Regions from separate parts of the Alteromonas infernus genome, predicted to be linked through region 2. Evidence: riboswitches for the same ligand, from Rfam matches in the RefSeq annotation. Region 2 holds a riboswitch; the other holds the start of a gene.
The links. Region 2 has a riboswitch for thiamine pyrophosphate ahead of ACX5J7_RS08570 (TonB-dependent receptor). Riboswitches for the same ligand answer to the same signal wherever they lie in the genome.
Positions count from the first base shown of each region.

Region 1: another riboswitch for thiamine pyrophosphate. It lies ahead of thiC (phosphomethylpyrimidine synthase ThiC); the one in region 2 lies ahead of ACX5J7_RS08570 (TonB-dependent receptor).

Region 1 covers NZ_CACSIG010000003.1:183,374-190,734, forward strand. The annotation lists gene hemC (hydroxymethylbilane synthase) at 127-1,065, shown strand; gene ACX5J7_RS00935 (uroporphyrinogen-III synthase) at 1,163-1,894, shown strand; gene ACX5J7_RS00940 (uroporphyrinogen-III C-methyltransferase) at 1,895-3,067, shown strand; gene ACX5J7_RS00945 (heme biosynthesis HemY N-terminal domain-containing protein) at 3,064-4,239, shown strand; TPP riboswitch at 4,371-4,482, shown strand; gene thiC (phosphomethylpyrimidine synthase ThiC) at 4,731-6,659, shown strand; gene thiE (thiamine phosphate synthase) at 6,656-7,361, shown strand, end outside.
Region 2 covers NZ_CACSIG010000031.1:245,401-252,761, forward strand. The annotation lists gene ACX5J7_RS08550 (energy transducer TonB) at 1-337, shown strand, start outside; gene ACX5J7_RS08555 (tetratricopeptide repeat protein) at 340-1,605, shown strand; gene ACX5J7_RS08560 (GNAT family N-acetyltransferase) at 1,803-4,025, opposite strand; gene ACX5J7_RS08565 (acyl-CoA thioesterase) at 4,086-4,511, shown strand; TPP riboswitch at 4,641-4,744, shown strand; gene ACX5J7_RS08570 (TonB-dependent receptor) at 4,800-6,890, shown strand; gene ACX5J7_RS08575 (hypothetical protein) at 6,908-7,171, shown strand; gene pnuC (nicotinamide riboside transporter PnuC) at 7,171-7,361, shown strand, end outside.

The sequences.
Region 1 (7,361 bases), on a different contig from region 2:
TTAACCAAGTAGAAAATCACCGCTATTTCCAAACATTAACCAAGAAAATGCGTATACTACAACGTATCTCGTATGACGTTCAGTGATACGTCGTTTTGTTTATCTTTTTAATAGTTTGGAATAAGCATGAGTCATCTCAACACCACCCGCACCGTTCGAATTGCTACTAGAAAAAGTGCCTTAGCGCTTTGGCAAGCAGAGTATGTGAAGGCAAAATTGTTGGAGCATTACCCATCAATGACCGTTGAGCTTGTGCCCATGAGCACCCAAGGCGATAAAATTCTCGATACGCCGCTGGCCAAAATTGGCGGCAAAGGCCTTTTTATCAAAGAGCTTGAAATTGCCATGCTTGAAGGCCGTGCCGATATTGCTGTGCACTCAATGAAAGACGTACCGGTAGAATTCCCGGAAGGCTTTGGGTTACACGCTATATGTGAGCGTGAGAATCCGTTCGATGCCTTCGTGTCTAACAACCACGACAGCCTAGATGCACTGCCAGAAGGCGCAATAGTGGGTACATCTAGCCTACGCAGACAATGTCAAATTCGCAAATACCGCCCTGATCTAATCATCAAGGACCTTCGCGGTAACGTAAATACCCGTTTAGCTAAGCTTGATGCAGGCGAATACGACGCCATTATTTTAGCCTCTGCAGGGCTTATTCGCCTTAAAATGCAATCGCGTATTCGCATGGCTCTGCCTGCTGACATCTCTCTTCCGGCTGTAGGCCAAGGCGCTGTAGGCATTGAATGTCGCAACGACGATGAAGAACTAATAGCGCTACTTCAAGCATTAAACCACGCAGATACGCACACCCGTGTTACTGCAGAACGCGCCATGAATGAAAGGCTAGAAGGCGGATGCCAAGTCCCTATTGGCAGTTTTGCTACACTGGATAACGATGTGCTAACGCTCACTGGCATGGTAGGAAAGCCCGATGGCTCTGAGCTTCTTTTTGCCTCAGCTACCGCGTCTAGAGAGAAAGCCAAAGACATGGGTATTGAGGTAGCTGAAGCCCTTTTAGAGCAAGGTGCTGGCGAAATTTTGAAAGCACTTTATAGCTAAAATGCACGCTAAACGGGATAGGGATATTTTCTTATCCCGTTTACCTTCCCTTTTTTAAGCAGTATTTCGAAAACTAAAAGGATGAGGCTTCGTATTAATGCTACTGTTCACACGCCCTTTACCAAAATTAAAAGCGAGCGCGTTAGCTTTTGAAAATGCTGGAATTGATGCGGTAGGTGTAGCTACGTCTGATATTGTCCCAGTACTTTCAGAGCAATATGCTGCAGCTGAATTTTTATCTCACAACGCGATAAACGTAATTATTGTTACCAGCGTATATGCTGTAGATACCGTCGTTTCGGGGTTGAAGAAAACAGCGGCAGCCCCTCCCCTTGTTGTTGCAGTGGGCGACGCCACCGCACATAAACTTCGTGCAGGGCTGAGCGAGCTATCATCCGTCAATATTGCCATTCCTAAGGTTCATACATCCGAAGGTATACTGGCAATGCACCAACTTAATGAGGCAAACTGTCAACAAGTCGTTATTATTAAAGGTGAAGGTGGAAGGGACGCTATCGCTAATGGATTAGACGAAAAAGGGATGTCAGTGAACAGCTTTTGCGTTTATAAAAGGGAACCACTTACGCGCCCAATTTACACAAAACGGTGGAAACTGGGCGAAGTTAGCGGCATTATCGCTACAAGCGAAGCAATGGCACTGCAGCTTATAGAACAATTTGGCAACGCGCTTTTAGCTTATCCATGGCTAACAGTAAGCAGCCGCATTGCTAAAACCCTCACCAATAAAGGTATTGAAGAGGTTGCCGTTTGTCAGCGAGCCACCGATCAGGCACTCATCGCCTGGGTAAAGGAAAACTGGGAGTATTGAATGGCCAACAATAATGAAAATAGCCCACACAAAGAGGAACTCGTGAAAGTGGATGCTGAAAAAGAAGTAATAGAGTCTTCTGCCACGCAGAGTGAATCTTCAAAGTCTGGCGCTAAACAAAAAAAATCATCGGGTAATGGTCTACTTTGGTTTGTTGTAATTATCCTGTTTTTACTTGTGCTCGGTATGGCAGGCGCAGGTTATTGGTATTACATGCAGCAGCAATCAGCAAGCCAAGAAACGGTTATTGCACAGCAAAATAACGCATCTCAGTTAAACGCGATTGAGCGCGAGCGCGCAGACATTTTGGCATCAATTGAAAACGTCACGCGAACAAACCAAACGCTAGAAAGTACAGTTGCGGAACTTAAGTCACAAAACGAACAGCTAGCGCTTCAAGCAGAATCAACCCTGCAGCAGCTTAACAACATGGAAGGCCGACGCCCAGCTGATTGGCTAATTGCTGAAGCTGACTACCTTGTGCGTATGGCAGGAAGAAAGCTATGGCTAGAAAACGACGTTCGCACGGCAATTCTATTGTTAGTTAATGCTGACAAGCGCCTAAAGTCACTGGCTGACCCATCGGTGTTACCGGTTCGCGCTACCCTTGCCGAAGATATTCAAACACTACAGCAGTTAAACCCCGTATCGCAAAGTTCGGTGGCGCTAGCACTTACCGGCATGATGGCGCAAATCGATAAGCTTCCTCTGGATACCTTTGAAAAACCAGAAGATAGCAATGCACAAGACACGACATTGTCGGAATCGGCTGACGATTGGCAAGAAAATCTTGCGAAGGTGTGGCGTTCATTGGTTGACGATTTTCTTACCGTAAAAAGCATTGAAGGCCCGGTAGAGCCAGTGCTTTCGCTAGAAGCGCAGTTCCTAGCAAAAGAGCAGCTTAGATTACAGCTTATGCATGCGCAAACAGCTGCCCTTCAGGGTGATGAAGGCCTGTACAGTCAGTCACTGCAATATGCGCAAACCCTACTTACTGAAAAGTTTGATACCGAAAAAAGCCAAGTTACCGGTTTTATGGATGCGCTACAAAACTTAAGTGCTACCGATATTGCACGCCCTATTCCAACCGAGCTTGCGTCTCAAAAGCCATTGGAGCGTTTACTCGATAGCCGTGTTAAACAGGTATTTGGACAAGGAGCTAGCGCACTATGAAATGGTTAGCTATTGCCCTTGCGGTATTAGCCGCATTCGTTGTTGCGTTAATTGTCGGCCCCATGCTACTTGGCGATAAAGGCTACGTACTAATTTCATTAGGTAGTACCGCCATTGAGATGACGGTGATCAGTTTTTGTATTCTGGTTATTGGTGCCGTTATTGCGTGGTACGTACTATCGCGCTTTGCACTGTGGGCGCTAAGCCTAATTACCGGCTCTCACAAGTGGTTTGGGACCCTTGGCGAACGCAAACGCAAACGTGCATTTTACGACGGTCTTCACGCTATGGCCGCAGGCGACTTTGAGAGTGCTCAAAAGTCTTTGGGTAAAACCACCAACGGTGATTTTGAAGGTGTAAACTACTTAGCATCTGCGCAAATTGCTTTTGCCAATAACGACTTGTCTAAAGCCCGGTACTTCCTGGTTCAAGCCACCGATTTTCCTAATGCTAAAGTCGCCGCTACGGTGATGCATGCGCGTATTGACGTGGCTGAAGAGAAATACGACGCGGCACTGGAAAAGCTTGACGAACTAGACGAAAAAGAGCGCGAGAACAAGCAAGTTGTGCAGTTAAAAGCGCAAATTCTTGCCAAGCTTGGCAAATGGCAAGTGCTTCAGGAAAACTTATCTACGTGGCGCAAAGCGCTGCCTAAAGCCGACTACACCGCCTGGAGCCAGCGAATTGCAAAAGGTAAATTTGCTGAAATTGCCAGTAAACAAGGCGCTGTCGAGCTGAAATCCTATTGGGATACACTGCCACGCAAACTGCGTCATGACGATGCCTATCGCGCCGCCTACGTTCAGCAGCTGCTTGACCAAGGTATGCATGCCGACGCACAGCAACACCTTGTAGAGTGGCAAAAGCGCGGGCCTAATAGCGCGTTATTCCCGCTGTTTACACAGCTGAATTTACCTGATGCTTCCCCCTCGCTTCGCTTACTAGAAAGTTGGATTAAGCAAGATGAAGAAAACGTGGCCCTTTACTCAACCCTAGGCCAAGTTGCGTTTAATTCGGGTGACGATGTATTGGCTGAGAAAGCCTTGCTTAAAGCCACTAAAATGAAGTCGCGCAAAGAAGACTTACTGCTTCTTTCAGCGATAAGTGAGCGCCAGCAAGATACAGCCACGGCCCTTCAGCTTTATAAAGAAGGCCAGCAGCTAGCGGGCTAAGTGAAATTTCATTTAGCCTAGCTGGTAGTACTTGTATTGTTCGTAAAATTGGCGATATAGTAAAAAGGAATTTTGAATTCGCACTTTAATTTACAACCTGCATAGGTGGTTATAAAGTGCGAATAGAAACAAATTACTTGTCGGAGTGCTTCACTGGTAACCCAGTAAGCTGAGACCGCGAAAGTGGGATCCGTAGAACCTGATCAGGCTAATACCTGCGAAGGGAACAAGAAAATACAATGTGCACAGTGCTTTTAATAAGCGTAACGCTGTGGTTTGAATGTGTAAGTAACAACGAGTGATGTAAATGGTAAGTGATTAGCGCAGCACAAGGCGCAAACATTTACTTCTTATCTGCGATAAGTTTTCACCACTCATTGTTAATTACCTTCTAGCTATAATCGCGGTTAAAACCACTCAACCTCACACACTGTATTCTCCTTCACTCCTGACAAGCATTTTTAAACCTAAACGTAAAAGGCCAAAATGCTATGTCGAACAGACGCGAACAGCGCCAACAAGCGCAACAATTCATAAATGAATTAGCGGGCGAAGCCTACCCCAACTCAACACGCCATTATGAAAGTGGAAGTAGAGACGATATCCGTGTGGCCATGCGCCTTATTCACCAGCACGACAGCTTGGTAGGCGGCACAGAAGACAACCCTATCTTAGAACCCAACCCACCCATTCCGGTTTACGACACATCAGGCCCTTACGGCGACCCAAAGGAAAATATTGACGTACACAAAGGTTTATCGCCTTTGCGTAAAACCTGGATTGAAGAGCGCAGCGATACCCTTGAGCTTGATGGCGTTTCATCAAGCTTTGCCAAAGAACGTGAAAACGACATTTTTACCGAAGACTTTCGCTTTATACGCAGTCGCAAACCGCTAAAAGCAAAAGCAGGCAAAAACGTTACACAGCTGCATTACGCCAGACAGGGCGTTATTACCCCTGAAATGGAATACATTGCCATACGCGAAAACATGGGCCGCCAAGCCATTAAAGACGCCGAGCTAACTCAGCAGCACAAAGGCGAGCACTTTGGCGCCCATTTAACTGAGACGATAACCCCTGAATTTGTGCGACAAGAAGTGGCCGCAGGGCGCGCTATTATTCCGTGTAACATTAATCACCCCGAACTCGAGCCAATGATTATTGGCCGTAACTTCTTAGTGAAAATTAACGCCAACATTGGTAATTCTGCAGTAACGTCATCAATTGAAGAAGAGGTAGAAAAGCTGGTGTGGTCTACGCGCTGGGGCGCCGACACCATCATGGATTTATCCACCGGCAGGAATATTCACGAAACCCGCGAGTGGCTGCTGCGAAATAGCCCAGTCCCCCTTGGTACCGTACCTATTTACCAAGCGCTGGAAAAAGTGAATGGCGTAGCCGAAGACTTAACGTGGGAGATGTTTAAAGACACGCTTATCGAACAAGCCGAGCAAGGGGTAGATTACTTCACTATTCACGCAGGCGTACTGCTTGAATATGTACACCTTACCGCAAAACGGGTAACCGGCATTGTATCTCGTGGCGGGTCGATTATGGCGAAGTGGTGTTTAAGTCGTCACCAGCAAAGCTTTTTGTACGAGCACTTCAACGATATTTGCGAAATTTGCGCGAAATACGATGTAGCGCTGTCGCTAGGTGATGGCTTGCGCCCGGGCAGCGTAGCAGACGCTAACGACGATGCGCAGTTTTCTGAACTACGTACCCTTGGTGAGCTAACTAAAATTGCCTGGGAATACGATGTTCAGGTAATGATTGAAGGCCCAGGGCATGTGCCAATGCACATGATTAAAGAGAACATGGAAGAGCAGCTTAAGCACTGTCATGAAGCACCGTTTTATACCCTGGGGCCACTAACCACAGATATTGCACCGGGCTACGATCATTTCACATCCGGCATTGGTGCCGCCATGATTGGCTGGTATGGCTGCGCTATGCTTTGCTATGTAACCCCTAAAGAGCACCTTGGTTTACCTAACAAGGAAGACGTTAAACAAGGCTTAATTACCTACAAAATTGCTGCTCACGCCGCTGATTTAGCTAAAGGCCACCCGGGCGCGCAAATTCGCGACAACGCCATGTCGAAAGCGCGCTTTGAGTTTAGATGGGAAGATCAGTTCAATTTAGCGTTAGACCCACATACCGCGCGTGCGTATCACGATGAAACCCTTCCGCAAGCCTCTGGCAAAGTCGCACACTTTTGCTCTATGTGCGGGCCTAAATTCTGCAGCATGAAAATATCTCAGGAAGTACGGGATGTCGCTAAGCAGGCGGAAAACCTAGCTCCCGCCCAAGCCGCAGAAAAAGAAAAGGAAAAAGGCATGAAGGACATGGCGAACGCATTTAATAAATCGGGCGCCGAGCTTTATCATACCGCCGACAGTAAGGTTGAATTGCCATGACAGAGAACGCCTTGCAGCAGCCTGCGGTTAAACAGCCGGTTGTATGGTGTATAGGCGGTATAGATTCTAGTGGCGGCGCGGGTATTACCCGCGATGCCATTACCCTTGCCGACTTAAACGTTCACGCCTGCGTCATTACTACGCAGGCCACTGTGCAGTCGAATTCGATAATGCTAAGCAAAGAAAGTATGACGGCTTCAGCACTGAATCAACAGTGGCAGGTACTTAGCGAGAGCACACCAGCCAGCGCGATAAAAATTGGCGCTATTGCTAACGATGAACAAGCGCTGTTGTTGTGCGCGCGCATTCGCTCAATGGATAAACCTCGGCCATTTGTATTGTGGGACCCGGTAATACGCACATCATCAGGTGGAAAATTAAGCGAACTGTCTGAACCTGTAGTAGAAGAACTTTTAAATACCGTAGATTTAGTCACGCCTAATACCCAAGAGCTTTCGTGGTTAACTCGTCTATCGATAAAAAGCGAAGATAGCTTGCCTACTGCAGCCCACCAACTCATAACCAAGGGCGCGCACGCGATTTACATAAAAGGGGGACACGCCAACTGGCAAGCACACGTATGCGATACCTTCATCAGCCCCACCCAAACCATACAGTTTAGTCAGCCAAGAAAAGAGACCAGCAAGCTTCGCGGTACGGGCTGTATGTTAGCCAGTGCCATAGCGGCTTTTGTGGTGAACG
Region 2 (7,361 bases):
TCCAGCTATCGACACAGGTGGTGTTGGTGTAAACATTGGTGGTGTTGGTGCTATGCAACGTGACGGTGAAGCAACACCTATCGTTCGTATCGACCCGAAATATCCACCTGATGCAGCCCGTGATGGCCGTGAAGGTTGGGTAAGACTATCTTTTACTATCAACGAAGTTGGTGGTGTTGAAGATATCGAAGTTATTGAAGCTGAACCTAAGCGCGTATTCGACCGTGAAGCACGTCGTGCTCTACGTAAGTGGAAATACAAGCCTAAGATCGTTGATGGCAAGCCGGTTAAACAACCTGGCATGTTCGTACAGCTAGACTTTAAACTGGAGCAATGATCATGATGAAACGTACATTCAAAATGTCAGCCGTTGCTTTAGTGCTAGGCGCAGGTGCGGTGCTTTCAGCACCCGCTGCCCTAGCGCAGTCTGCACCTGTTGTTTGTCCTGGTTATGAAAAGGGTAAAACAACGCTAGTAGGTGAGCGTACCGGTAAGAAAGTTCAAAAAGCTTTTGAATTCTACAATGAAGACCAAGTCAACGAAGCGTTAAACGTGCTTTATGAAATCGACCCTTCGGACGATTTTGATAGAGCCTACGTTAAGCGTTTTATTGGTAACTTGCTTGCTGCGCAAGAAGGTCAAGGTGGAAAAGCGTTAAACTATTTGGTTGAATCTGTTGAACCAAAAGTGCTTAACGACCTTGAACACTCTCAAACACTTAAGCTATTAGGTGATTTGAGCATGCAGGAAGAGAAGTACACCAATGCCATTAAATGGTATAACGAGTGGATGGACTTCACGTGTAAAGAAGACGCAGACGTGTATACGCGTTTGGCACAGGCTTATTTCGAATCTAAGCAGTTAGCGAAGATGGTAGAGCCGGCAGACAAGGCAATTGCTTTGTATGAAGAGCCAAACAAGAACCCGTATGTGTTGAAGCTGACTTCTTACTACGAGCGTAAGATGTACCCAGAAACGGTTGCTGTTGCGGAAGATCTTGTTAGAACTTTCCCGCAAGAGAAAACGTGGTGGTCGCGTTTAGGATTTTTCTACATCTTAGTTGAAGACTATAAAAAAGGTCTTTCAACGCTAGAACTTGCTTATATGCAAGGTTATCTAGAAAAAGAGTCGGAAATTAAAACGCTTGCGCAGCTTTATCAAAGCAATGGTATGCCTTACAAGGCGGCCAAATTGCTTGAAAAGCACATGAAAGAAGGCTTGTTGAAAAATGATGCTGATATGATTGCTAATGTTGCTAATGCATATCACCAAGCTAAGAACTTTAAAACGGCTGCTAACTTGTATGCACAAGCGGCGGCTAAGAGTTCAGACCCTGAGCATTATCGTAAGCAAGGTACGCTTCTACTTGTAGCTGAAGACTATAAAGGCGCCATCAAAGCACTACAAAATGCCTTGGATCGCGGTGCTGAAAACCCAGAGAAAATTCACTTCACACTTATGGAAGCGAACTTCTATGCGGGTAACTTCAAGTCTGCTTACAAGCATGTACAAGAAGCTAAGAAAGATCGCTCACTACGCCGCAACGCAGCAGCGTGGGAACCTTATATTAAGGAAAAAGCGAAGAACCGTGGTATTAACATCTAATATTCGGTCTTAGCCAAAAAAGCCTCCTTCGGGAGGCTTTTTTATGCTTTATTGTTTTTGGGGAATTGTTGAAGAGATAGAAAGTTATCTACAGGCTAGGTTCTTGTATTAAATAGCTTCTTGTTTTCGGTAGGTACACAACGCTCGTTTACTAAATTCTCTCTGAACGTATGTAGCGTCGGCCACTCATCGCTTCGCTAAAATGCTGGCTTTAGTTTTTCTCTTAATTTTTTGGTCGCTTCTTTCAAGCCTTTTGCATCAAGCGCACTACAAAGCTGTTTGAGTTCGATATTTGACGTAATAAATACATCTATCAACCGCGAATTTTCGTTAATTATTTTAGCGATATTTTGTATTGGCTTATAGTCGCTATACTTTAGACTATCCGCACTATTGGCATTATCCGAACCACTCGCATCACCAGGCTTGTCATTGAAAATGCCGCCATCAAACTTCGCAATTTTACATAGTATGGGCCATACATCATCTAGCGTCCGTGAGCCGTCGATAAAGTGGTGTAGTTTTTGTTGATAGGTATTAATAATGCTAGTCGGTAATGAAAAAAGCCCAAGCGTAGACTGATAGCTTTTTTGTAACGCTATAAGCTCACTCACGAGCATTTTTACCTTGTTTGTATGGGCGAGCACGGCCAGAGCACTGGTTTCTCCACTTGCTTTATTGGGCTTTCGGCCGTAATCAACAACCTCAAAGCCGTTTCTACACCAAAAAGCATCAAGTTTAGCCGTAGTGCCATAGGATGTGCATATCGCATCAATGCCATGCCTATAACTCTCGTTAGTAATTTTTCTAAGAAGCTCGCTACCAATTCCTTTACCTTGCAGCCTAGTGTGCACCGCTATGCGGTTGATTCGCCAGTACGTAAAGGTAGCAGCAGTACCGTTTGCAGATAATAAGCAAAGTCGCTGTGCGCCTAAGTGACCTTTCGGCCTGCGCTTTCCCGAAGCTATAGCCTCTGCGGTTTCTTCAAGACGCTTACCTCCTTCGATATTGATAATAGAGGCAGCTATTATTATGTTATCTAGCGAAAGCGAAGCTATTAGAACATCTGGGCTATCCATTAAACGCATGAAATCATCAGGTGTTGTTTGATAATGGGCTAGCGCGAGTAAAGACATAATTTGTTGTAGCGTCTGTTCCCTAACATTTTCAAAGGTAGATAAATTAAATGCGCTATGCTCGATGATGTCAGCTGCACTTTTTTCGATGTGCTTGTCGTCTATCAGCGCTGAGCTATCGCTTTCGAACAAACATGTTTCGTTAAGAAAGGTTTCAAGTGGGTCGTGCTGATACCATCTTAAAGGGGCTGTCAAAGTAAGGTGTATAGCCGAAGGTGGCAAGTTAGGTAGAAGCTTGTGTATAAAGCCGCTGCCCGAACCTTCATAACCTAAAAGGGTAGTGCTTAATATCCACTGCTTATTATGTTTGATGATCTTATGCACTAGTGGCAGTGGCAATGATGCAGCTTCATCTACAATTACCACATCGTAATCTTGCTTATCAGTACTACACAGCAGCTCGCTATCTGGTGGTACCCACTTTACAGTGCCATTGGTTATTATTTCTCTTCCTTTAAATGGTAATGTAGCGGGTTGTATCTGCTCTATGCCCTTAGTGTGGTTATCTTTAGTATCTTCGCTTGGATTTTGAATATCAAAAACATTTTTGACGTTTTCCTGACGTTCACTGGTTAACAGTACGCGATGGCCTTCTCTTATCAGCTTTTGTATAAATAACCCCAAAAGAGACGACTTTCCCCTACCTCTTGGCGCGGTGATAAGCGCATTAAGTTGGTTATGGTAGAACCCTTGGCTTAGCTTGTTAAATGCGTGCTCTTGCTCATAAGACTTAAACAAAGCGCCACGATAAGCATTTGCAGCATCAAGTTTATTTACTTCATAGCGGGCTATGTCTGGCAGGGTAGTCGCGCTTTCACGGTAAAAAGCAATGGATGGATTGCCTTGAAGGCGGTCTATAAAGCGCGCAAGATAAAGGCTGCGTTTCAGGCTATAGCCTTCAGAAATAAACGAAACGGCAGCGTTTTCAGGCCACGTTGTAAACGGGGGGCAGATAAGAATTAAACACCCATGCTGTTTTACCGTGCCTGCTACAGCCATGACATCGCCAGGTCTGAAAAAGTCTCTACAGTCTAAAAATGCGATATCCCACTCACTACCTAATACTTGCTTGCGTTTCTTTCCCTTTAACATTTCGCCGGTAAAGAGGTTGTATTTAACGGTATTAGATTTATCGATAGCATTAGTCACTGTGGTTAGTGCGTTGTGACAAAATTCGTCGCGGCCAGAAATCACCAATAACCTGCGATGCAACCGCAACGTTGAGTTTTGATGTTCGGTAAAGAAGGGGGCTAAAACCCACTCACATAATTGAGATAGCGCCATGAAACAGTTTTTTTCGGTATAATCTAGCGCTATAGTAGCGATTTATTATGAGGAATTCGAATGCGCTTTCTTTCTCGGCGTTTAGTGATGCCAAATGACCTTAATTATGCCAATTCTCTGTTCGGTGGCCGCGCGTTAGAATGGATTGACGAAGAAGCCGCAATTTGGGCAATTTGTCAGTTGGAAACTAATTGCTTGGTTACCAAGCATATCGGCGAAATTAGCTTCGAGTCACCAGCCATGCAAGGTGATATTGTAGAGTTTGGCTTAGAAACCAAAGCGGTGGGCCGCACGTCTATTACTGTTAGCTGTTTAGTACGCAATAAAGCTACAAAGAAAACCATCTGTTTTGCAGACGATATCGTTTTCGTAAAAGTTGACCCAGACACACGTCAGCCAACAGCACACGGTAAAACGCTGGAAGGTTTAAAAGCGCAAACTGATGACGAAGTTCGTCGTTTAAATATGAACATAGACGCTGAATAAAACGCAGCGTCCTTCGCTATATATCATATAAAAAATATGAAGTTAGCTTAACGTGTTATCTGCTTGACGATGTCTATCGAACTGGTAGACTCCGTCGCAGAAGTTGAGGCTTTATTAATAAGGGCTCAACGCTATACCAAGGGGTGTCCGTTTTCGGTCTGAGATCCACTTTAGTGGGAACCCTTAAACCTGATCCGGATAATACCGGCGTAGGAATGGTTCACAACATAGCCTAATAACCTGCCGTTAGACCCGGATCTTTTTTCTTAAGTAAGAATAAGAGATCCCATGTATAAAACACTTTTCACACTTACACTCATTGCTACTTCTGTTGCCGCGTATGGCCAGCAGCAAAGCGCTAATGCCGATACAACTGCCTCTAATACTGATATCGAGCGCATTGTGGTAACCGGGGACTTTCGTCAAACTACACTAGACCAGCTAAGTGCGAGTGCCACTATTTTAAATCAGGAGCGACTTAGTAGCAGACAGCCTACTCATATTGATAGCGTGCTAAACAGTATTCCTAACGTGAACTTTGCCGCAGGTGCCTCTCGTGGGCGATTCGTTCAAATTCGAGGTATTGGCGAGCGTAGTCAGTTTGCCGAGCCTATTAACCCATCGGTTAGCTTTATCGTTGATGAGTTCGATTTTTCTGGTCTAGCTGCTGCAGGCTTAATTTTTGATACTAAGCAACTTGAAGTGTATCGCGGCCCGCAAGCTACCCTTTACGGTACAGGCGCTTTAGCCGGTGCGGTGAAGCTCTCAAGCAATGACGTTGGTAGCGACGCCCCTGATTATGTCGAGGCGCGAGTGGGCAATAAAGATACCTACCGAATTGAAGGCGCTACAGGGAACGACATAGGTGGTGACTGGGGTTATCGCGTGGCGCTGGTTCACAATAGCAGTGATGGTTTTGTTGAAAACACATTTCTCGGTCGACGTGACACCAACAATATTGATGAAACCGCATTGCGTTTTGCTGTAGAAGGGCATGTTGATGAGCGTACAACGCTTGCGCTTACTTATCGATGGTATGATATCGACAATGGGTATGATGCTTTTTCACTAGATAATGATAATAGAACCTTATCTGACGAGCCTGGCTTTGATGAGCATCAAACCCATGCGGTAAGCGCCCGTTCGACAACAGAAACGGCGGCAGGCGATCTAATTCTCATTGCTACCCACGCCTCGCATAATATCGCTTATGGCTACGACGAAGACTGGACATTCACTGGCTTTCACCCTTGGGGTTATACCTCATTCGATGCGTATTATCGCGATGTAGATACACAAACAGGAGAAATTCGTTTTGTGTCTAACGAGAGCGCCGCATTGTTCGATGGCATAACCGACTGGACTATAGGTGTTTTTTACAAAAACACCGAAGAGCAACTGCTTCGACAATACACCTACCTCGATAACGACTTCGCCAGTGAATACACGCCAACAACGACGGCAATTTACGCTAATACTGAAAGCCGTATCAACAATAATTTAGTGTTAGTTGCGGGACTAAGGCTAGAAAACTACGATTTTGACTACGCTGACAATAACCTGCTTACACGCGCTTTCGATACTACCATGGTCGGTGGGAAAGTGGCGCTTCAGTATACACAGGGCGAGCACTTCTATTACGGCAGTATTTCTCGCGGTTATAAAGGCGCTGGCTTTAACCCCGACAGCCGTGTGAATGACGAACAGCGCTTTTTCGATGAGGAATATAACTGGAACTATGAAATAGGGTTTAAAGGCCCTTTGATGACGCCAGAACTTATCGCAAGAGCAGCGCTTTTCTACATGGATAGGAAAGACACACAGGTAAGTGATTTTGACGTTATTACTCGCGATGACGGTACGGCAGGGTTCGTTGATATTATCGATAATGCAGATTTAGGAACAAATAAAGGTGCTGAGATAGAGCTTAGCTGGTTTGCTACCGATGCATGGCAGGTCGATGCAAGCGTGGGGTATTTGAGCGCGACATTTGAAGGTTATACTCTTGCCGACGGCACGCAAGTAACAGAGCAAAGGCAAGCGCAGTCTCCTAAATGGACTGCAAACCTTTATAGTGAGTACGCACTTACTGAAACGGTGCTTTGGCGTGTAGACATAGACTACAAAAGTGAATACCGCTTCTCAGACGGACATGATGTAACTGCGCCAAGCACCACATTAGTGAATTCTGAAATTGTTGTATTACACGAAAATTGGCAGACGACGTTGTGGGTTCAAAATGCCTTTGATAGAGAGTATTACACCCGAGGATTCGGTGGTTTCAGTAACGACCCTCGCGATGAGTATGCGTTTGACGAGCCGTACTATCAGCTAGGTAACGGTCGTCAATTTGGTGTTACCGTAAAGTACACGTTTTAAAATAAAAGGAAGCAGTTATGCAAGTTATGGTTGAACTCTCGTTGTACCCTCTGGTAAACGAATACATTCCGCCCATCCAAGATTTTATCGATAGGCTAAATAACTACCGCGATATTTCGGTGTCGACAAGTTCAACCAGCACTCAGGTAACAGGTGACTACGGGGTCGTTATGAAGATATTAGGCGAGGAAATGCAAAGAACCCATGAAGAAGTAGGGCAAGCTATTTTTGTGGCTAAGTTTCTCAACTTTGATGCTATGCAAGCCAGAAAGTCGTCTTGATGACTCATTTTCTTTCTGAGTTTACCTCACAAATTGCCGCTACCTCTTTATTGGAGTGGGTAGCGGTAGTGCTCGCTATAGCCTATGTGCTATTGGCTGCTAAACAGAATAGCTGGTGCTGGCTGTGTGCTTTTGTCAGCACCGCTATTTATACCTGGTTATTTTGGCAAGTTACCTTACCTTTTCAGTC